Regions from separate parts of the Colwellia sp. BRX8-4 genome, predicted to be linked through region 1. Evidence: predicted binding sites of a transcription regulator. Region 1 holds the regulator's gene; each other region holds the start of a gene.
The links. Region 1 encodes FliA, which starts transcription of late flagellar genes. Its sites were predicted from a motif close to CTAAAGNTNNNNNNNNNNNNGCCGATA; they were not measured.
Positions count from the first base shown of each region.

Region 2: pomA (flagellar motor protein PomA) is a predicted target of FliA. The motif match lies at 3,215-3,241, and genes of this name have one in related genera.
Region 3: H4J56_RS00010 (DUF5610 domain-containing protein) is a predicted target of FliA. The motif match lies at 3,266-3,292, and genes of this name have one in related genera.
Region 4: H4J56_RS13265 (VC2046/SO_2500 family protein) is a predicted target of FliA. The motif match lies at 2,640-2,666, and genes of this name have one in related genera.

Region 1 is NZ_JACGVS010000002.1:293,176-298,650, forward strand. Features, by position in the region: gene flhF (flagellar biosynthesis protein FlhF) at 1-670, shown strand, start outside; gene H4J56_RS03110 (MinD/ParA family protein) at 784-1,626, shown strand; gene H4J56_RS03115 (RNA polymerase sigma factor FliA) at 1,701-2,420, shown strand; gene cheY (chemotaxis response regulator CheY) at 2,472-2,855, shown strand; gene H4J56_RS03125 (protein phosphatase CheZ) at 2,904-3,647, shown strand; gene H4J56_RS03130 (chemotaxis protein CheA) at 3,661-5,475, shown strand, end outside.
Region 2 is NZ_JACGVS010000025.1:29,626-35,100, reverse strand. Features, by position in the region: gene thiI (tRNA uracil 4-sulfurtransferase ThiI) at 1-1,130, opposite strand, end outside; gene H4J56_RS16840 (flagellar motor protein MotB) at 1,325-2,263, opposite strand; gene pomA (flagellar motor protein PomA) at 2,276-3,043, opposite strand; gene H4J56_RS16830 (exodeoxyribonuclease VII small subunit) at 3,557-3,820, shown strand; gene ispA ((2E,6E)-farnesyl diphosphate synthase) at 3,820-4,710, shown strand; gene dxs (1-deoxy-D-xylulose-5-phosphate synthase) at 4,748-5,475, shown strand, end outside.
Region 3 is NZ_JACGVS010000001.1:217-5,691, reverse strand. Features, by position in the region: gene H4J56_RS00025 (fatty acid desaturase) at 57-1,175, opposite strand; gene fabR (HTH-type transcriptional repressor FabR) at 1,405-2,022, shown strand; gene trmA (tRNA (uridine(54)-C5)-methyltransferase TrmA) at 2,028-3,125, opposite strand; gene H4J56_RS00010 (DUF5610 domain-containing protein) at 3,373-4,641, shown strand; gene H4J56_RS00005 (RNA-binding protein) at 4,702-5,145, opposite strand.
Region 4 is NZ_JACGVS010000015.1:39,240-44,714, reverse strand. Features, by position in the region: gene H4J56_RS13280 (response regulator transcription factor) at 1-137, opposite strand, end outside; gene H4J56_RS13275 (hypothetical protein) at 665-1,156, shown strand; gene H4J56_RS13270 (YchJ family protein) at 1,252-1,761, shown strand; gene H4J56_RS13265 (VC2046/SO_2500 family protein) at 2,060-2,605, opposite strand; gene xthA (exodeoxyribonuclease III) at 2,810-3,616, shown strand; gene rlmA (23S rRNA (guanine(745)-N(1))-methyltransferase) at 3,633-4,448, shown strand; gene yfbV (terminus macrodomain insulation protein YfbV) at 4,472-4,903, opposite strand; gene H4J56_RS13245 (acetate kinase) at 5,095-5,475, shown strand, end outside.

The DNA.
Region 1 (5,475 bases):
TCATCGTGGTGGCGTGGTTTCATTAGTGGGACCTACCGGCGTAGGTAAAACAACTACCGTAGCTAAACTCGCGGCGCGGTTTGCTCAGATTCATGGCGCAGACCAAGTGGTGATGATCTCAACAGATAACTACCGTATTGCTGGATTTGAACAATTAGCCACTTACGGCCGAATTATTGGTTGTGATGTAAAGCTTGCTGGTGATGCAAAAACCTTAGATACATTGTTGCAACAGTTCTCCAAAAAGAAACTGATACTTATTGATACTGCAGGTATGGGGCAACGTGATATGCGTTTAGCTAAACACCTAACTACTTTAGTTTCTAATGCAAGGGTCAGAATTCGCAACTATTTAGTGTTAGCTGCTAATACTCAACAACGAGTTATGCAAGAAAATGTTGATCGCTTTAAAAAAGTACCTTTAGCTGGCTGTATTTATACTAAACTTGATGAAAGCCTTAGCATAGGAGAAATAATTTCCACTTCGATTCAAAACGGTTTAGCGATAGGCTACTTAACGGATGGACAAAGAGTTCCTGAAGATATTAAAGTTGCAAATGCTGAAAAACTCGTTACGCTAGCAGATAAAATGAGCGCGAAAAATCAAATTAATAATCCAATAAATTGGCGAACAGCACCGATGAGTGCTAATACAGCTGTATTTCCATAACTTGTTCTAAATATGTGAATTTTGAAGCTATAAAAATATGCAGATTAAATGATTATAGGGTTATACTAAATTAAATTGATAGCTATTCGTAAGAAAGTAGAGAAATACGATAAATGAATGATCAAGCAAGTGGCTTAAGAAAAATGCAAAATTCAGCTCCGGTAAAAGTCATTGCTGTCTCTGGCGGTAAAGGCGGAGTAGGTAAAACTAACGTTTCGCTTAATACCGCTATTGCACTTGGACAATTAGGACAACGAGTTTTAGTTTTAGATGCCGATTTAGGCTTGGCTAATGTCGATGTTATGCTAGGTTTGCGGGTAAAACGTAACTTATCACATGTGCTTTCTGGCGAGTGTGAATTAGACGATATAATTATTGAAGGTCCCGCTGGTATTAATATCATTCCTGCTACGTCAGGTTCACAATCTATGGTCGATTTAACGCCTGCTGAACATGCGGGTTTAATTCGCGCTTTTAGTGATATGAACACAAAATTTGATGTACTTATTGTTGACACTGCCGCCGGTATTTCCGACATGGTACTAAGCTTTTGCCGTGCCTCACAAGATGTGATGTTAGTGGTCTGTGATGAACCTACATCTATTACTGATTGCTACGCCTTAATGAAATTATTAAGTCGAGATCATGGTGTATTTAAATTTAAAGTTGTTGCCAACATGGTGAGAACGCCAAGAGAAGGACAGCAACTCTTTGGTAAGCTTTCTAAAGTTACCGATCGATTTTTAGATGTTGCACTTGAACTCGTTGCTGTCATTCCATTTGACGAAAATATAAGAAATTCCGTTAGAAAACAAAAAGCAATTGTTGAAGCTTATCCACAATCGCCTGCAGCGGTTGCTTTTAAATCTTTAGCAGGTAATTTAATTAAATGGCCGGTGCCTAAACAAGCGTCAGGTCATTTAGAGTTTTTTATTGAACAATTGTTAGAACATTAATAACAAGAGTAATCAGATATGAGTACTTTGTTGAAAGTTCTATATCTTTCCTATAATTTAGCGAGTGAGCGATAGTGGTAAAACCAAATGCTTACAGTATTCAAACTGATAAATCTGCTATAATTTCGCAGCATACAGTTTTAGTGAAAAGAATCGCTTATCACCTATTAGCAAGGTTGCCTGCGAGCGTGCAGGTTGATGACCTTATTCAGTCAGGCATGATAGGCCTGCTTGAAGCGTCTAATAATTTTGATCACGGCAAAGGTGCAAGTTTTGAAACCTTTGCTGGTATTCGTATCCGTGGTGCTATGCTTGATGAAATACGCCGTGGTGACTGGACTCCCCGCTCTGTTCATAAAAATAGCCGCATGGTCAGTGAAGCGATAAAATTGCTTGAAGCAAGTTTAGGTCGTGATGTAACTGATATTGAAGTTGCTGAAAAACTTGATATTTCGTTAAATGACTACCATCATATTCTAAGTGAGGTAAGTACCGGTAAAATAATTGGTATTGAAGACTTAAGTACGGGGGCAGATGCTATATCGAATATGGAAGATGTGAATAATAACGATCCCTATGATAATTTTGAAAAAATAGTTTTTAAAAAATCGTTAACAGCATGCATTTCCACTTTACCCGAACGCGAAGCTCTAGTACTGTCACTATATTACGACGAAGAATTAAATCTTCGAGAGATTGGTCAAGTGCTTGATGTAAGTGAGTCGCGTGTTAGCCAAATTCACAGTCAAGCGATGCATAGGTTAAAAGGACGTATGCAATCTTGGCAAAGTTGAGTAGAATATACATATAATCACAATTTTAAAATGTTCTCACCGGAGGGTGCCTTGGATAAAAATATGAAAGTTCTTGTTGTTGATGATTTTTCAACGATGAGACGTATCGTCAAAAACTTGTTACGAGATTTAGGTTTCACTAACATTTCAGAAGCAGATGACGGTAGCACTGCTTTACCGATGTTAAAAGAAGGCTCTTTTGACTTTGTTGTAACTGATTGGAATATGCCAGGTATGCAAGGTATTGATTTGCTCAAAGCCATCCGTGCCGATGCGAAGTTATCACATATCCCAGTATTGCTGATTACTGCTGAAGCAAAGAAAGAACAAATTGTGATGGCGGCTCAAGCGGGTGTTAATGGCTATATTGTAAAACCATTTACCGCAGCGACGTTAAACGCCAAGTTAGATAAAATATTTCAACGCTTAGGTTAATTCCTTAATTAGATAGATAATTAATTAATCTAAACGTGAGGTTTTTGCATGAGTGCGAATACAAATGTGCATGTTTCTTTGGAAGAAGCAAAGCTACTGGTCGAATATTTAGAAAGTGGTCAACAAGACAAGGCAGATGAATTAATTGCTGAAATTCAAAATCCAATTAATTCTGAATTGTTTGCTGAAATAGGCAAGCTGACTCGCCAACTACATGACTCATTAAATAATTTTCAATTAGATTCCAGGTTAAATGATTTAGCGACAGCAGATATCCCCGATGCTCAAGAACGTCTAAACTACGTTATAACGCGAACGGAAGAAGCCGCTAATAAAACCATGGATGCTGTTGAATCTATTTTTCCCGTTGTGGATACGATACAAAAGCAAATAAAGGCTGTTAATCCGTTATGGCAAAAATTAATGCATAACAAATTGGAATTAACCGAATTTAAAAGTTTATGTGTTGATATAGATTTATTATTAAAAACGACAGATAGAGAATCAGTGCGTATGCATGATTTAATGACTGATGTTTTGATGGCGCAAGATTTTCAAGATTTAACCGGACAAGTTATTCGTAAAGTTATTGATCTAGTTCGTGAAGTAGAGGATAGCTTGATTGGTATGCTAACCGCTTTTGGTATTACGACAGATAGTAATGCAGAGCGAAGTAAACCTAAAGTAGGTGATAACTTAGTTGAAGGCCCGATCGTTAATGCAGCACAACGTGATGATGTTGTCGCTGACCAAGATGATGTTGATGACCTTTTATCAAGTTTAGGATTTTAATAGGAGTTGCTGGATGTCATTTGAGCAAGATGAAGAGATTCTTCAGGATTTTTTAATAGAAGCTGGAGAAATACTTGAAACGCTTTCGGAACAACTCGTAGAACTTGAAAACGACCCCGATAATGCCGAATTATTAAATGCTATTTTTAGAGGTTTTCACACCGTTAAAGGTGGAGCCGGATTTTTAGCATTACATAATTTAGTTGACGTATGTCATGGCGCGGAAAATATTTTCGATCTGTTACGTACCAACCAACGTAGTGTTAGTGCAAGCTTAATGGATGTTATTTTACAAGCGCTTGATGTTGTAAATGAAATGTTTGTACAAGTTCAAAACGGCGAGAAACTTGATAAAGCTGATGCTCAACTACTTGCAGAATTGCATCGTTTAAGCCAACCAGAAGGCAAAGAGCAAGCGCCTGCGCCAGTCGTTGTTGAAGCAGTAGCTACTCATGAAAGCGAAAGTTCTTCTAGCGATGAAATGTCAGAAGATGAATTTGAACGACTTCTCGACGAACTCCATGGTGGTGGCTCAGCTTCTACGCCAGCCCCAGCACCTGTAGAAACAGCAACGTCTTCAGACAGCAATGATATTTCAGATGACGAATTTGAATCCTTACTCGATGAACTTCACGGTCAAGGTGCTTTTTCGCCTGAAGTCGCTGCTAATAATTCAAGTAAACCATCTTCATCGAATAGCAGTTCATCAGATGAAATAAGTGACGATGACTTTGAAGCTTTATTAGACGAATTACATGGTCAAGGTCAAGCGCCGAAATTATCTGTTACTCCAGCACCTAGTGCACCAACACCTGTTGCTCAAACACCAGCCGCGAAGCCAGCACCGGTAGCTCCTGCAGCTAAACCTGTCGCTAAAGCGCCAGTGCCAGAAAAAGCGCCCGCTAAAGCAATGCAGGGTGAAACGACTGTTAGGGTTGACACTAAACGTCTTGATCAAATTATGAATATGGTTGGTGAGCTTGTTTTAGTGAGAAATCGCTTAACAAGTTTGGGCTTAACCAAAGAGGATGAAGATTTAACGAAAGCTGTTTCTAACCTTGATGCGGTAACGACTGATTTGCAAGGTGCGGTAATGAAAACCCGTATGCAGCCAATCAAGAAAGTCTTTGGACGATTTCCTCGAGTTGTTCGAGATTTAGCGCGCAGTTTAGACAAAGAAATTAAATTAGTGCTCAAAGGTGAAGAAACCGATCTAGATAAAAACCTTGTTGAGGCACTCGCTGATCCATTAGTGCATTTAGTGAGAAACTCTGTAGATCACGGTATAGAAATGCCTGATAAGCGCGAAGCATTGGGGAAACCAAGAGAAGGTGTCGTGGTGCTTTCTGCTTCTCAAGAGGGTGACCATATATTATTAACCATCAAAGATGATGGTGCAGGCATGAATGCAGAAAAGCTCAAAGAAATCGCGATTACTCGTGGTGTTCTTGACGCTGACTCTGCGGCTAGAATGACAGATAAAGAAGCCTTTAGTTTAATTTTTGCTCCAGGGTTCTCTACCAAGACTGAAATTTCAGAAGTTTCAGGCCGTGGTGTTGGCATGGATGTAGTCAAGACTAAGATCACCCAGTTAAACGGTACGGTAAGTATAGATTCTGAAATGGGCGTAGGTACAATCTTAGAGATTAAAGTACCGTTAACGTTAGCTATTTTACCGACATTAATGGTTATTGTTGGTAAGCAAACATTTGCTTTACCACTTGCTGGCGTGAATGAAATATTTCATCTTGATTTAACCACCACCAACGTTGTTGATGGACAATTAACCATTATTGTTCGTAAAAAGGCGATTCCACTCTTCTACTTA
Region 2 (5,475 bases), on a different contig from region 1:
ACCTTGTCTAAAACATCAAAATCAAAGTTTTCTTCTTCTGCTTCAATTTTAGATAATACCGCTTTAATGGTTGGGCGCTTTGATATTACACCACAATATTCCGGAATAGTTTTAGCAAAGTCTTCAGTACCAATTTTACGGGCGATATCAATAATATCTTGTTTATCATAAGCGACTAATGGACGGAGAATTAACGTATCAGTAACTCGGTCTATCACATTTAAATTAGTTAATGTCTGGCTAGATACTTGACCTAACGCTTCACCCGTAACTAAAGATTCTATATTCGCTCTTTTCGCTATTTTCGCAGCAGCACGCATCATCATACGTTTTAGAATAACGCCCATTTGACCGTTTTCAACATTTTCTAAAATTTCAGCAACAACCGGTTCAAAATCAACCGAAAAGAACTTTACTTTGTGTGATGCACCGAATTTATTCCATAAGTAGTAACTCACTTGTTTTACGCCAACTTCATGCGCAGCGCCACCCAAGTTAAAGAAACAGTAATGAGTACGAGCACCCTTTCTGATCATTTGAAAACTTGATACACCCGAATCAAAACCACCTGACATTAATGATAAAACATCTTCTTGGCTTGCTATTGGGAAACCACCTAGTCCTTGATGTCGTTCTGTGACAATAAATAAGTATTCATCTTTTATTTCTAATCGAATAGTTACATCAGGTTTTTTCAATTTAACTTTAGCGGATTCAACGTGCTCGTTTAAACCACCGCCAACATATTGTTCAACTTGTAAGGAATTGAAGTCGTGTGTTCCAATTCGTTTAGCTCTTACACAAAACGTTTTATTTTCAATTGTCTTTTCGTGTGCTGCTAATGTTTTTTCAAAAATGTTATGCACATCTGTATAGGTTGTTTGTTGAACTTCAAGAAAATGAGCGATGCCCGGCACACATTTTAAGGTATCAATAAGTGCCAAACGATTTTTAGGACAGTTATTTTTAGTATTAACCTCTATATTATCCCAGTTTGCCTGAGTGGTAATTTGCTCATCAACACGTCGTAAAACATTTTTAATGCTGGATTCTAAAATTTTAGTAAAGCGCTTACGAACCGGGCGACTCTTTACAGCAATTTCAGATTGGAGTTTTACGATGAATTTCATGAACAAACGACCCTAAATATAAAACTAGACTAAAGGCCATAATCGGCCGACAAAAATAATGGCGCGAATTATACACGAAATTGAAATAAAGAGTAAGTTGAAATGAAGAGTAAGTTGAAAAATGTACGCTAAGCAATAAACGGGGGTTTATCACTTAACGCCATCACGATAGTTGAATTTATCGGCTTAATTTATTATTTAATAATAGAAACAGGTTCGGTTTCCTTTGCTTTACCTTGGTTAATTGAAATCTCAACACGACGGTTTCTTCTGCGATTTAGCGCGTTAGTATTAGGCACTACCGGTCTTGTATCGGCATGACCAACAACCAGTAAACGTGACTGGTCAAACTCAGGGACTTTAATTAATTCATGAGCAATAGCGACAGCTCGTTTACTTGATAAATCCCAATTTGAAGAAAATAACTCTGAACTAATACCGCGATCATCTGTGTGTGCAGAAACCATAATTTCACCCGGAACCGTGTTGAGTAGCTCACCTATTTCTCTAATAATAGGGCGAAACTGTGGTTGTAAAAAAGCAGAACCCGAAGGAAAAGAACCATTTTCACGAATACGAATAATCACTTGTTGTCCGAGAGATTCAAGCTCTATGGCACCATCTTGAATTTGTTGTTCTAATTGATCAGCAATTTTTTTAACTAATTCATTTACTTGCTCTTGCGAAGCCTGCTCTAATTCGTCTTGGGCCTTTTGCATTGCTTGGGCTGACATTTCATCTGCAGTACTTTGTGATTGTCCACCACGTTCTGTACCTCGTTGTTCTTGTCGACCACCAGCAGAGGTTTCATCACCTGCTTGAAACTCTAGCATCTGTTGGGTCATTTCCATGGTTTGCTGTTGAATAACTTCTATAGGTGTTGGCTCAGGTTTACCCGGGCGAAATTCTTGCGCAATAATACTGGTGCCTTTAGGAATATCTTTTACTTCAATCTTATTTTGTACACCAAACGCAAACTTCATCGAACCTGCAATTTGTTTAAACTTTAAAACATCCATTTCAGAAAAAGATAACAGCAAAACGAAAAAGCACATCAATAGTGACATTAAGTCAGCAAAAGTACCCATCCAAGCGGGAAGCCCCGGAGGTGGACATTTACATTTTTCAGCCATAAATTACTCCCGTTACTCTTCTTCTGTGGTATTTACAGCACGTTTACCTTCAGCAAGATAGTTTTTAAGTAACCCTTCGATGACACGTGGATTTTGTCCGTCTTGAATACCCAGAATAGCGTCAAGAATAAGCTCCTGGTTCATTTTTTCTTCAGCAAGGCGAAGCCTGAGTTTTGACGCTATAGGAATGGCAATAACGTTAGCGAGGAATGCTCCATATAGGGTTGTTAGTAGTGCAACCGCCATAGCTGGACCAATAGATTTGGGGTCATCCATGTTTGATAACATCGCAACCAAACCAATTAAGGTGCCAATCATGCCCATCGCGGGTGCCACATCAGCAAGTGCCATCATCATACCTACGCCTGTTTCATGGCGTTCAGCAGTAAGCTCAATATCTTTTTTTAGTGTGCCACGTACTACATCTGCATCGTGGCCATCGACCAACATATCGACCCCTTTTTGCATAAAGCCGTTAGTTATCTCTGCTTCTTCTAAAGCCAAAAACCCCCCTTTACGAGCGGCGTCAGCCATTTCAACTGATTTTTCAATAAGGTCGTCAGGCTGTTCAATTTTAAACATAAAAGCCTTACCTATAATTTTCCCAATTCCAAAAAACTGACCAAGATTATAGTTAGATAAAACAACAAATATTGAACCACCAAAAACAATAATAACTGACTGAACGTCAATAAACATGCCGATATCACCAGACAGCATCATTGCCATAATGAGTAAACCTATTGCGCCTACTACACCTAATATTGTTGCTATATCCACAAAAAAGTCTCCACAAAAAAATGATACGGATAGTCGTATTATTTGATAATACATTAAGGTATTACGATACGCGAATACTTATATTCTTATCCACACTCGTGATTTAACCGTAACCATCCAAAGCGCGCAGTTAAAACTGCATATGAATGGCTTACGGTTCTATAAGTTTATTATCGCCCATATTGTCAATAACTTAAGTAATTAGTCGCTATTTTTAAGGTTAACTTTGCTGAACAAAATAATTGTTCAATATCTTTAACAACGTATAGCCCAGAGACAGTTAATACTGCCAACTAAATTCGCCATATTTAAGCTTACCCAATTTATATTTATCTAGTTATCGTTAACCGCAGCGCTTTAACGATAAATATAAGCGCCAATATAGTCATAGAATGACCGACAATAGAAAGTATATGATAGTCATTAAGGGGCAAAAGCATTTGAAGTTTATTGATTAATTAAGGCGTTTGGTATAAATTTGCGCCTAGATATTTAATCACTGAACTCTCGATGATGGCTAAGAAAAAAATAGAAAACTTAAGCTTTGAAGAATCACTCTTAGAACTTGAAACTATTGTTCAGAATTTAGAACAAGGAGCATTGAGTTTAGAAGATTCAATGACCCTTTTTGAGCGCGGCTTAAATCTCAGCCAAGCCAGTCAAGAAAAGTTAAAAAATGCAGAACAAAAAATTCAAATTTTACTGACTAAGAATGGTAAAGCCCAACTTGAAGATTTTGAAAACGAAGTTGACTCAGAAAGTTTGGGTAGTAATTAGTGACCCAATTATACCAACTCGACTTTTATCAAACGCGCATTAATGAATACCTTGCCGACAAATTAGCCGCTTATGAAATAAATGATCAAAAATTGCTATCAGCAATGCAATACGGCCTATTAATTGGTGGTAAGCGTATGCGTCCTTATTTAAGTTATATTACCGGTGATGCACTGGGACTTGAATTATCTGACGTTGACGGTATTGCGGCAGCATTAGAATGTATCCATGCTTTTTCATTAATTCATGATGACTTACCTTCGATGGATGATGATGATTTACGTCGTGGGCAACCAACTTGTCATAAAGCGTTTGATGAAGCGACCGCTATTTTAGCAGGTGATAGTTTACAGACACTTGCCTTTGATATTTTAGTTAATCATAACTTTAGCGCCGCGGTTGAATCAAAACGTATTAGCTTAATCCGTCAATTAGTCAATGCTTCAGGTTACCAAGGCATGTGCGGTGGACAAGCACTTGATATTTCTGCGACCGATAAAGTGATCACTTTAGTTGAACTTGAAAAACTACACTCACTAAAAACAGGTGCGTTGTTAAAAGCTTCTGTGACCATGGTTACAGAGTTAAGTAACGATATTTCTGCCGATGAAAAGCACCAACTCGCCATTTTTGCTGATCATATTGGTTTAGCCTATCAAGTGCGCGATGATATAATTGATATTATTTCTAGTGAAGAAGAACTAGGAAAACCAGCAGGTTCAGACGTTTCCTCTAATAAAAGTACCTACCCTGCGCTATTAGGTTTACAGGGCGCTCAGCAAAAAGCTGACAACTTATATCAACAAGCACTTCAAGCTTTAGCAACTTTACCCTACAATACAGATAACTTAGCTCAATTCGCGACGTTTATTATCAAACGCGCTCATTGATCTTGCTCTTGCAATTTAAAGAATAAACAAAATAAATATGACTATAAATCTTGCCGACTACCCTTTATTGGCCAATATAAATTCTCCTGACGATCTGCGCATGCTAAATAAAAGCCAGCTAATTCAGGCCAGTACAGAACTGCGTAGTTACTTATTAAGTTCTGTAAGTAAAAGTAGTGGCCATTTTGCTTCTGGATTAGGCACAATAGAATTAACGGTCGCATTACATTATGTTTATAAAACGCCTTTTGATCACCTGATATGGGATGTTGGCCATCAAGCTTATCCACATAAAATTTTAACGGGTCGGCGCGATCAACTGCATACTATTCGTCAAAAAGATGGTTTGCACCCTTTTCCGTGGCGTGAAGAAAGTGAATATGATGTATTAAGTGTTGGCCATTCAAGCACGTCTATCTCTGCGGCACTCGGTATGGCTGTTGCTGCAGAACAAGAAGCCAAAAATCGTAAAGTTGTTGCTGTTATTGGTGACGGCGCAATGACAGCAGGTATGGCTTTTGAAGCGTTAAATCATGCTGGTGATATTAAAAGCGATATGCTGGTTATTTTAAATGACAATGAAATGTCAATTTCAGAAAATGTTGGTGCATTGAATAATCACTTTGCTAGATTGTTATCTGGCAGTATATATACAGGAATACGCGAGGGTGGTAAGCGCATACTTAAGGGTATTCCACCTATTAAAGAATTAGCAAGTCGTGCCGAAGAACATTTAAAAGGCATGGTTGTACCCAGTACCTTTTT
Region 3 (5,475 bases), on a different contig from region 1:
AATTTTAGCAGGAATTTAGACATCTGACCATGTAAAAGCTTATTAATCTAAAGGGTTTATGCCAGTTGGGTTAATAAGCGTTGAAAATGTTGTTGTTGGTCTGCCAAGTGCTGCTTAAATTCTTGGTATTGCGCTGCTAATTCAGAGCTCTCAACGTCGGCGATTAATTTATCGCGCCTACTGGCAAGTAATTTTTTACGCACATCATAGTAGTCATTAATTCTACTAATGAGTAAATCATATTCTTGCTGTAATTTTTCTCGCATTTGCTCCGCATTTGGATGAGAGAGTAACTTCTTCTGGCTACGTTTAAATACCATAGCTAAGCGCGCTTTTTCAATTTTGTCATCCGGGTAAGTCCGTAGTTTTGAGGTAAGCTTCAAAAACTCACAACCCTTAATCAACCATTTAGTTGGATCAAACTGCCACCAACGAATGCCGTTACGATAATCATTTTCAAAAATATGATGATAGTTATGATAGCCCTCACCAAAAGTTAAAAAAGCAAGAAAGCCATTATCTCGTGCAGTATTTCTTTCTGTGTAAGTTTGTTTACCCCAGATATGTGCCAAAGAATTAATGAAAAAAGTAGTGTGATGGCTTAACACTAAACGCAAGAAACCGACTAAAAGTAAACTACTAATAATATCGCCGTGCCATAAACCAAATAAAATAGGTACACCAAAGTTCATTAATATTGTCAGCAACAAATAATTTCTGTGCTGCCACATTACAATAGCGTCTTTTTGTAAATCACGGGTATTGTCGTAATTAGCATATCGATGCGCTTGATACTCACGAAGCATCCAACCGATATGTGAATACCAAAAGCCTTTTTTAGCTGAATAGGGGTCTTTGTCATTATTATCGACATGCTTATGATGAACTCTATGATCAGAAGCCCAATGTAATATACTATTTTGTAAGGCAAATGCTCCGCCTAGTGCAAAAATTAAACGCAGCGAAGCATGTGCTTGATAGGTTTTGTGCGACCATAATCGGTGATAGCCAGCAGTAATAGACATACCACAATAGATAAAGCAGCATAGTGCTACTACAAGTTCAGTGGTATCAAAACCGTGTGTTATTGCTCGATACGGGACGCCAATTGCGGCAACTAAAAAGGTAATTAAAAACACACTAAAATTTAGCCAAACGATTTTAGGTTTATTCATGTAATAAGAATTCCATCAGTAAAAAAACGAACACTAAGTAAATAATTTCAGTGTACACGTGTACTCTATTTTAACTTTGATCACTTTTCAGTCAAGGTAATTTTTATTAAACTTTTTATCTTCAATCAACAATACTGGATTTAAATGTAGATGTTAGTGATCAAGTTTCTAGTAAATAGATGAAAATTCAGTATGATATAAACAGGCTAAAGTATAGGTTAATTAAGTAATGAGCGGGATTCGGGCACAGCAAAAAGAAAAAACACGTCGACAAATAATTGATGCTGCTCTTGGGCAGTTAAGTAGTGAACGTAGCTTTTCGAGTTTGAGCTTACGGGAAGTCGCTAAAGAGGCTGGCTTAGCACCAACATCATTTTATCGACACTTTTCTGATATGAACGAACTAGGTTTGACGCTGGTCGATGAAGCGGGTTTAACTTTGCGTCAATTAATGCGACAAGCTCGCCAACGAATTGAAAAAGGTGGTTCTGTCATTCAAATATCTGTCGTTACCTTTATGGAGTTTATTGAAAGTAACGGTAATATATTTCGCTTATTATTACGAGAGCGTTCTGGAACGTCAGCTGCTTTTCGAGCGGCGGTAAATCGAGAAGTGCGTTATTTCACCTTAGAACTATGTGATTATTTACAGCAAGCAAATAAATTGAATGCGGATGTGGCTTTTTTACAAGCCGATGCAGCGGTGACTATCGTATTTAGTGCTGGCTCTGATGCATTAGATGTTGATAAAGAGGATCGTCAACAAATTTCAATGCGTACCATTCAGCAGCTGCGCTTTATAGCACGGGGAGCTGCTGAATTTAGCAATAGGGGAGTGAAAAAGTAAATACGTTACTTTTTACGTGAAAGTATCACACCTGTTTCAACATGGAGGGTATATGGAAATTGATCAAATAACGCAAATTTTTCAATATTGTGTGTCTTGATTAGTTCAACTAAGTTTTCTTTTAATGTCTCAGGATTACATGAGATATAAACAATACGTTCAAATCGGCTGACTAACTCAACGCTGTCAGGGTCAAGGCCAGCTCTTGGTGGATCAACTAATACTGTATCGTAATTATAGCTTTTAAGATCGAAACCTTCTAGACGACGAAATACTCGCTCACCATTCATCGCTTGACTAAAATCTTCACTGGACATTCTTATTATATCAACATTGGTTAACTGGTTTGCGGTGATATTATTTTGTGCTGATTTTACTGATGTTTTCGATATTTCAGTACCTAAAACCCGATCAAAGTTTTCAGCGAGTGCGATACTAAAGTTACCATTACCACAATAGAGTTCGATTAAGTCACCACCGATATTTTGTGTACCTTGCTTTGCCCAAAGTAGCATTTGCTCATTAACGTGCCCATTAGGCTGTGTAAAACTATTTTCTACTTGCTCGTAGATATAAGTTTTATCGCCAACAGTTAACTTCTCAGTGACATAATCTTTATCGAGGATAAATTTTTGTTTTTTAGCACGGCCAATAATATCAACAGGGGCTATTGCTGAAAGGGTTGTTTTTAGTGTTGCCGCTTCAGTTAGCCATTCTTCATCTAATTGTCTGTGATACAACAAGCTTATTAAAAGCTCGCCACTGAGCGTTGATAAAAAATCGACTTGAAATAATCGATGACGAAGTGACGGTTTATCTTTAATTTCGTCAAGCAAGGCTTTCATAGCTTGATTAATGAGTTTACTGGCAACCGGGAAAGTGTCGACGCGATACTTTTCTTTCGTTTCACTATTAAACATAATATAAAATAAGTCATCATTGTCATGCCAAACTCTAAATTCTGCTCGTAATCTATAGTTTAAAGGCTCTGATCGAAAAACATCAAAATTTGGTAAGTCAAAATCACTAAACAATTTAGCGATATCATCCTGTTTGTTATCAAGTTGTTTATCATAAAATTGTGGTGCAATGTGACTAAACATATATAAGCCTTAAACGTAGAAAGAATTAAACAATATTATACCCAACTCTAGTGAGTATTAAAGAGGCGCTGAGTTTAGCGATTGTGATTACTTTGTCTAGTCATTTGTCTATAATTTTCTTACAAGAGATTGACTTCTTGCTAAAGTTTTACGAAAAAATGCCGATATATTGGCCATATTAAATTTAAAGATCTTTAGATCTTTGATTGTGTTTAATTAAAATTTAATTAGATACTGGAGAGTAACAATGAATAAAATTGATAATCAGACAAGGTTGCCGAATTATTTAGGGCAAAGTCGTAAAAGTGAACCAGCAAATAATGAAGTCGTTAAACGAGAAATGCCAGCAGAGTCAGTTAATACACTGGCATTAAACCATCGTGCTGCCATTACGATGAAAATTATATCTCAATCAATTTCTAGTCAGATTTCAGCAAATTTTCAAAAGATTACCGATGCACCACAAGCAACTAATGTAGTGATGAGTGATATCAGTAAAACAGCGTTAACTGAAAGCGAGCCATCAACTAGCCTTTTTGATTTCGAAGCAGTGGCTCGTAATGTTATGGACTTTGTTAGCGCGAGTATCTTAGCTGCCCAAGCAAATGGAGCGAGTGAGGATAAGTTGAAAGAGATGTTTGAGCAGGGGCGTGCTGGGGCGAATTTAGGTATTGATCAAGCAAAAGGCGATTTAAAAGATCTCGCCATGCTTGACGATGACTTAAACCAAGGTATAGAAAAAAGTCGTACGCTTATTAACAAGGGAATTGATGACCTCCATGAACAAATGTTTCCTTCAGCCAATAAATCAAATGAGAAGGTATCAGAGTTAACGCCAATTATCAGTTCTACAGCAATTGATAGCGAATTATACACAAGCAATTCAAAAAGTAGCGAGCTGAGTATTACCACTACTGACGGTGATGTAGTTTCAATATCATTTAGCGAATTACAAGAATATGCCAGTAAAGAAGCTTACCAGTATCAAGAGAGTAGCCAGGGGGGATCGACAAATTATAGTAGTACCAGTAGTCAGTATCATGAAATCAACTTTTCTTATAGCGTAGAGGGTGAACTTGATGATGATGAAAAAGCAGCAATCGAAGCATTAATTAAAGACGTAAATTCATTACAAAAAGATTTCTTTAATGGCGATGTTAATAAAGCTTTTGAAAAAGCAGTTGAACTTGGCTTCGATAATAAACAGATAACTAGTTTTAGTATGGACTTACAACAAACAAAAACCAGTTATGTTAGCCAAGCGTATACAGCAGTGGCAGAGTTGGATGATAAATTAGCGCCTAGTGTCGGAAAAGACCTGAGGCCTTTAATTGACTTCTTAGATCAGTTTAACCAACTACAAGATCAAGCAGATAAAATATTGTCTAAGAATGATGATGCTTTTGGTCAGTTACTTGATGCAGTCTTTAAAGCTGAGTTTGGTGACGATAAAGTCGCTAAAGAAAAGTTCGATAAAGTAATAGATACGGTTAAGTCTGACAACATTAAGCTTTAATAGATAAAATAAACCCACGCTAACGTGGGTTTATTTAGGATAACTTACCAAGAAGAACGATTATTCTTCTTCGAGATTTTTTTCTGGACGTTCCTTAGCTTCACGAACTTTCAAAGTACGCTGCTGAAATTCAGTATCATTAAGCGATGAAACAGCCGCATCAGCCGCATCAGCTGACATTTCAACAAAACCAAAACCACGACGCTTTCCAGTATGTTTATCTTTCATTAAACGAACAGAATGAACTTGACCATGTTCAGAGAATAACTCTCTGATCGATGATTCATTTGCTCGGTAAGGTAGATTCCCTACATATAACGTTTTTATTTCTTCATCAGCACTTTCTGCAGTAGTTGATGAACCTATAAGTGGCGCAATAAAAGTACTTACTAAAACTAATATCGCAGTAATTTCTGGTGAGCTGCCAATAACAGTTGATAAAATGTAAGCAATAACAGCAAATACTACTGCGACTATAAATGTTAACCCTTGAGGAGACTTCATATATGAATACCTAATTATTATTTTAAATTCTAAATTAAAAAACTAAATTGCAATGTACCTGCTACCCAGCCTTGAATATTGTACAAAGTACAAAGTTGTAAAAAAGATAAGTGTAATTTATATGCAAATAACACCTTACTTATATTAAGCAAAAAATAAAAAGTTTACTACACTAAATAAGCATATTAATTAAAAGCACTATTTTAGTGCTTATATAAGCCACTTTAAATGGATTATTATATAGTAGGAATAAGAACACTGATGTTTATTGAGCGATTAGAGAGTATATTGCCCACATTGTTTTTATTTTCAGCAAACAAACATAAAGAT
Region 4 (5,475 bases), on a different contig from region 1:
TCTTGATCTGACACAGACAATGCTGAAATTGCCGTTTTACCATTATCAACATGGTTAACAACAAAGCCTTCATGACGAAGTGACTGCTGTAATCCCAAAGCCAAGGGTATATCGTCTTCAACTAACAATATGCGCATATTTTTCCTATAACAATTTAAAATGACTATTAACGGTTTTTATATTATCTAGCCTTTTCCAAGGCCGGTTATTAATACTTGACGGTCGAAAACTATCAACAGTGAAGATAAGACTTAACAATGCCATAGGTATGATCGACTCAAGGTGTTTTATCTCAAAGTTATTGTCGGTTATTACAGAAATATTCGCCATAAATAAATGAACGTTAGTAGCGGTTATTCATCAAATGACCTGTTTATTCATAGCGGGGTATTTACCTTAAATATTTAGTGAATGAAAATAACAAACTTTTATTAAGGAAAGCTTAAGAGCTAACAATTGTTTGTCGCTAAGATCCCCTAGCATAGCATTGGGCCAACAAATACTAGCGGTATCTTCAATACTGTTGGTGCTATTTCCCTCATTTACTGGCGTTCATTACATTAGATCCTTCAGTAGGATCAATTAATATTAATCATAAAAAGTGCTTGAATAAACACCAAAAACGATATACTGTACATACGTACAGTATATCGAGGTTTTAAAAATGAATTCAATAAATCACATTAATACCAACAACTTAGCGTTAAAAACTACAAATATGGCTATCAAAAAACACAAATGGTGTGATGTTAGAAGTATTGCTAATGCCATAGAACTATCTCAGCAGTATACTGAAATCTTCAAAAATCATGATTTAGATAACAAATGGATCCTGATGATAAACCCTGAAGAGAAGCCGCTTCAGCAATTGTCTGTTCAAGGAAAAATAGACCCTAAAAGAATCTTAAAAGTTAATCTTCATCAACGTAATATCTCACTAAATACCATTAAAGATGCTTTAGAAAAAGGTCACTGTTCGGCTGTTATTTTGTGTAATGCCACCTTAGATAAATCACAATTAAGCCAACTCACTCAATTCGCAGAAAAAGGACAAACTCAATGCATTATTTTAACCAAGCAAACTCAAAAACGTTTAAACCAGCAACGACTAAAAAATTACGTCACTCTTTCGGATTCTTCTTTATTGTTACATTAATTGAGTTTGAAGCGATTTTGCCGTTATTAAAACAGAAAATAAAATTTTGCTCTGCTAAAATAGATCAACTACTTTTCTAAAATAATGTCGACTTTATGCAATGTCCATGTGGTTCAAATATTAGTTTTCAGCAATGCTGCTGCTTATTAATAAATCAAGAGACCTGTGCACAATCACCAGAGCAATTGATGCGTTCTCGCTATAGCGCCTATGCAACAGAGGCTGCTGATTATATTTATCAGACTTATGCTCAAGCTAGCAGAGCTTTACAATCAATCGCTGATATATCAGCATGGGCCAAAGAAACCAAATGGTTAAAACTAACCATTAATGCTGCCAGTGATTATACCGAGCTTAATGATCAAAATGCTGTAAACGCTGACAATAAAGAGCAACGCTTACCGACGGTTTGCTTTTCGGCTTATTACCAACATCAAGGTGAGTATTTTCTGATGAAGGAAACATCACGCTTTGTTGTTGAAAAGGGGCAATGGAGATATTTAGATGGTGAAGTCAGTAACAATGAAGCGCTGATAGCACCAAAAAGAAACCAAGCTTGCTTTTGCGATAGTAATAAAAAATTTAAACAATGCTGTGGCCGGTAAATTCGACAATTAACAATCAAGTTCTTCCCAAAAGAAACCAGCGATGCTTTTGTCATAGTAATAAAAAATTTAGGCCATGCTGTGTTTGGTAAACTCAACAATCAACAATCAAGTCTCCTGCAAAAGAAACCAGCGATGCTTTTGTCATAGCAATAAAAATTTAGACAATGCTGTAGCAAGTAAACTCAACAATTAACAATCAAGTTTAAACATTGCTCAGGCCAGTAAACTGAAAAAGTTAATCACAAATAACGTCAACACAAACGCACGATTTTATTACTATGCTAATGCAATAACCTTATGCTATAGCATCAAGTAACGGCGCTTTAACGATAGTGTTATGCACGGCGTTAAGCCAACCTTTAGTATCGAATGATAATCTTGAACTGTCGGTGTCTTGCGGCGTATTATTCTTTGTATGATTAAATTTTTTCTGGCAGTACAGCGAGGTATTATTTAATACTTCTTGTCTGATATGCTTTTTATCATCTCGAAAAGCAAGCGGTTTAGGCAACAAAGCATTTGATAAACGTAATTCTGCTAAGTTATTCTGCTGAATAAGTTCTGCTTGATCAAATATTGCTGTGTTGTGATTTTCATTCAGAGATAAAGGTGCTTTATCAGGAAGGTCAAACTCTTTACGTAAGCTTGCATCATTAATCGTTTTAGTGCCAACGACAGTTTTTGGCAAAGAAAATTGACTATGGCTAGGTACGTCATCACTTAACATTGCCAATAATAGTGAAAAGTCAGCTCGTCGAGCGCTGTGCACACTTACATTAAGTTGTTCACCTAATTGTAATTCGTGTACCAGAATTTGACTGTCAACTGACTCTGTAAGCAATGTACTTCAACTTTATTATTTTATCTAAAGCTTATATCGGCAATCCTTTAATTTAGTTGAGTTTAATTTCTATTTATTTACACATTTACCTGTCTATTAAAAAGTTGATGTTAATAAGTACCTAATTCACTTCACTAGCAATTAATAATAACCTTCTCTGATAACTTCTGGTAGCATGTGGAAAAAATCAATATCGAGTCTTTTATGAAAATCATTAGCTTTAACATTAACGGCCTTCGTGCGCGTTTACACCAACTTCAAGCCATCATTGATAAGCACCAGCCTGATATTATTGGCTTACAAGAAATCAAAGTTCATAATGATGCTTTTCCCGTTGAAGCTGTTGAAGCTATGGGTTATCACGTTTATTTTCATGGTCAAAAAGCACATTATGGTGTGGCTATGTTATGTAAAAAAGCAGCCAATATTGTTAAAATGGGCTTTGCTAGCGATACTGAAGAGTCTCAAAAACGTATGGTGATGATTGAGACCACCAATGAACAAGGTGAAAAAGTAACGGTATTAAACGGTTATTTCCCGCAAGGCGATAACATCGCTCATGAAACAAAATATCCCTATAAGCGTCAATTTTATAAAGACTTGATGACCTATTTAAATGATAACCATACCCCAGATGAGCACGTAGTCATTATCGGCGATATTAATATTTCACCTGCTGATTTAGATATTGGTATTGGTGAGCCTAACCAAAAGCGTTGGTTAAAGACTGGCAAGTGTAGTTTTCAACCAGAAGAAAGAGAATGGCTTGCAACTTTAATGGCTTGGGGATTTAAAGATACGTTTAGAGAATTGCATCCAACAAAAGCGGAACGTTATTCTTGGTTTGACTATCGTTCTAAAGGTTTTGTTGATAATCGTGGTTTACGCATCGATGTGGTTTTGGCAACGCACAAGATGGCGGCAACGTGTATCGAAGCCGATATTGATTACGAACTACGTGCTATTGAAAAACCTTCAGATCACGCGCCGATTTGGTCTACTTTTAAGTAGCTGTTGAGTAAATACTATGTTCCTTGCTCAATACGTTTGCCCCATTTGTAAAAAATCATTAGTGTTAGCTAACCAAAGCTATCGTTGTCAGAACAACCATAGCTTTGATGAAGCAAAAGAAGGTTATGTAAACTTATTGCCCGTTCAACATAAACATTCAAAAGACCCTGGTGATAACAAAGCCATGGTTAACGCACGTCGTCAGTTTCTAGATAAAGGCTTTTATCAACCGCTCGCTGATGAATTACAATCTCTATATCAACAATACGGTGATTTAACAAAGCCGGTATTTGATGCTGGCTGTGGTGAAGGTTTTTATACTCAACAGTATGTAAGGCCTACCAACCGTGTTTATGGTATTGACATTGCAAAAAATGCGGTTAAAAATGCCGCTAAAAAATATAAAGATTGTCAATTTAGTGTTGCCACCTTGTCGCAGTTACCTTTTAGTGAAAACTACTTTTCTTGGATCAACTCTATTTACGCACCAATTCTTGAAGAAGAATTCACTCGGGTATTAGCTAATAATGGCTATTTAGTCACAGTAACGCCGGCAAAAAATCATTTAATTGAACTAAAAGCATTAATATACCGAACAGCGCAACAACATGATATGACTAAAAGTCCTATTGAAAATTTAACATTGATTGCACAAAAAGAAGTGAACTATGAGATGAAATTTGCTGAAGGTGAAGATATTATTAACTTATTAGCAATGACCCCTTTTGCCTTTAAAACAACTGAAACCTTACTTAACGATTTAAGAACAAGAAATAGTTTCACTTGCCAAGCTGATTTTTTGATACGTATTTATAAAAACACGGTCAATTAACGTTTAACTCAATTGTTAAGCGGTTAGAGTTTAGAATTTTGTGACTGATGACTGATGTTAAGTAGTTTTGCTAAATCAATAAAACGTGGCTTGTGCAGTGATAACTTTATCGAACCACCCGCTTCGTTGACTCTAGCAACACTTTCTTTGTACCAAGAGGCGAGTGCCAGCGGCAAAAACTTATCGGCTTTAACGCCAAGCATTAACAATGCCTGTAGCGGAATACTTAAAATAAATAAGCTATAAACTAACGCTTGTGGTAATAATGTTATCGATCCTAGGTAAAGTTGCATAATAAAAGAAAACAACGCAATACCCGGTAAATAGCGAAAAGCCAAACGGCAAATTTGAACAGCTTGATACTCGGCAAAATAATTGCCTAACTCTGCTCGCTGCGGCCAAAGTCGCATATATTCTCGACCTAGCTTAATTAGTTCTACTAAACTCATATTCATAAACGACACACTATAACAACGGTTATTTAAAAGATAGCACAAAGTTGTAACTAGTTTTAATGAAGTCTCCCTAAAGTTAACTTCCTTAGTTCATATCAATATTTTAACGCTATATTTGGTCTATAATCATTCCAAATAACGTATTGTAATAAAACAATTAACCACCTAATAAATGAGCATTAAATAAAGCCATGAAAAAAAATCTAATTTTAGTGTTAAATTGCGGTAGTTCATCCTTAAAATTTTCTTTAATTAAACCAGAAAACGGCGAAACATTACTATCAGGACTCGCTGAGCGCTTATTGTCCGAACAAGCAAGCATCAAGATTAACGTTAAGGGACAAAAAAAGCACACGGCTATACCTCATCCATTTGATCATCGAACAGCGATAATGGCTTTAGTTGACAGCTTAGTTTCACAACAATTAAATTTACAAATATGTGCCATAGGCCACCGCGTTGTCCATGGTGGTGAACACTATTGTATGCCAACGTTAATTACTGATGAAGTAAAAAACACCATCAGTAACTTGTCTCAGCTTGCCCCATTACACAACCCAGCAAATTTGATG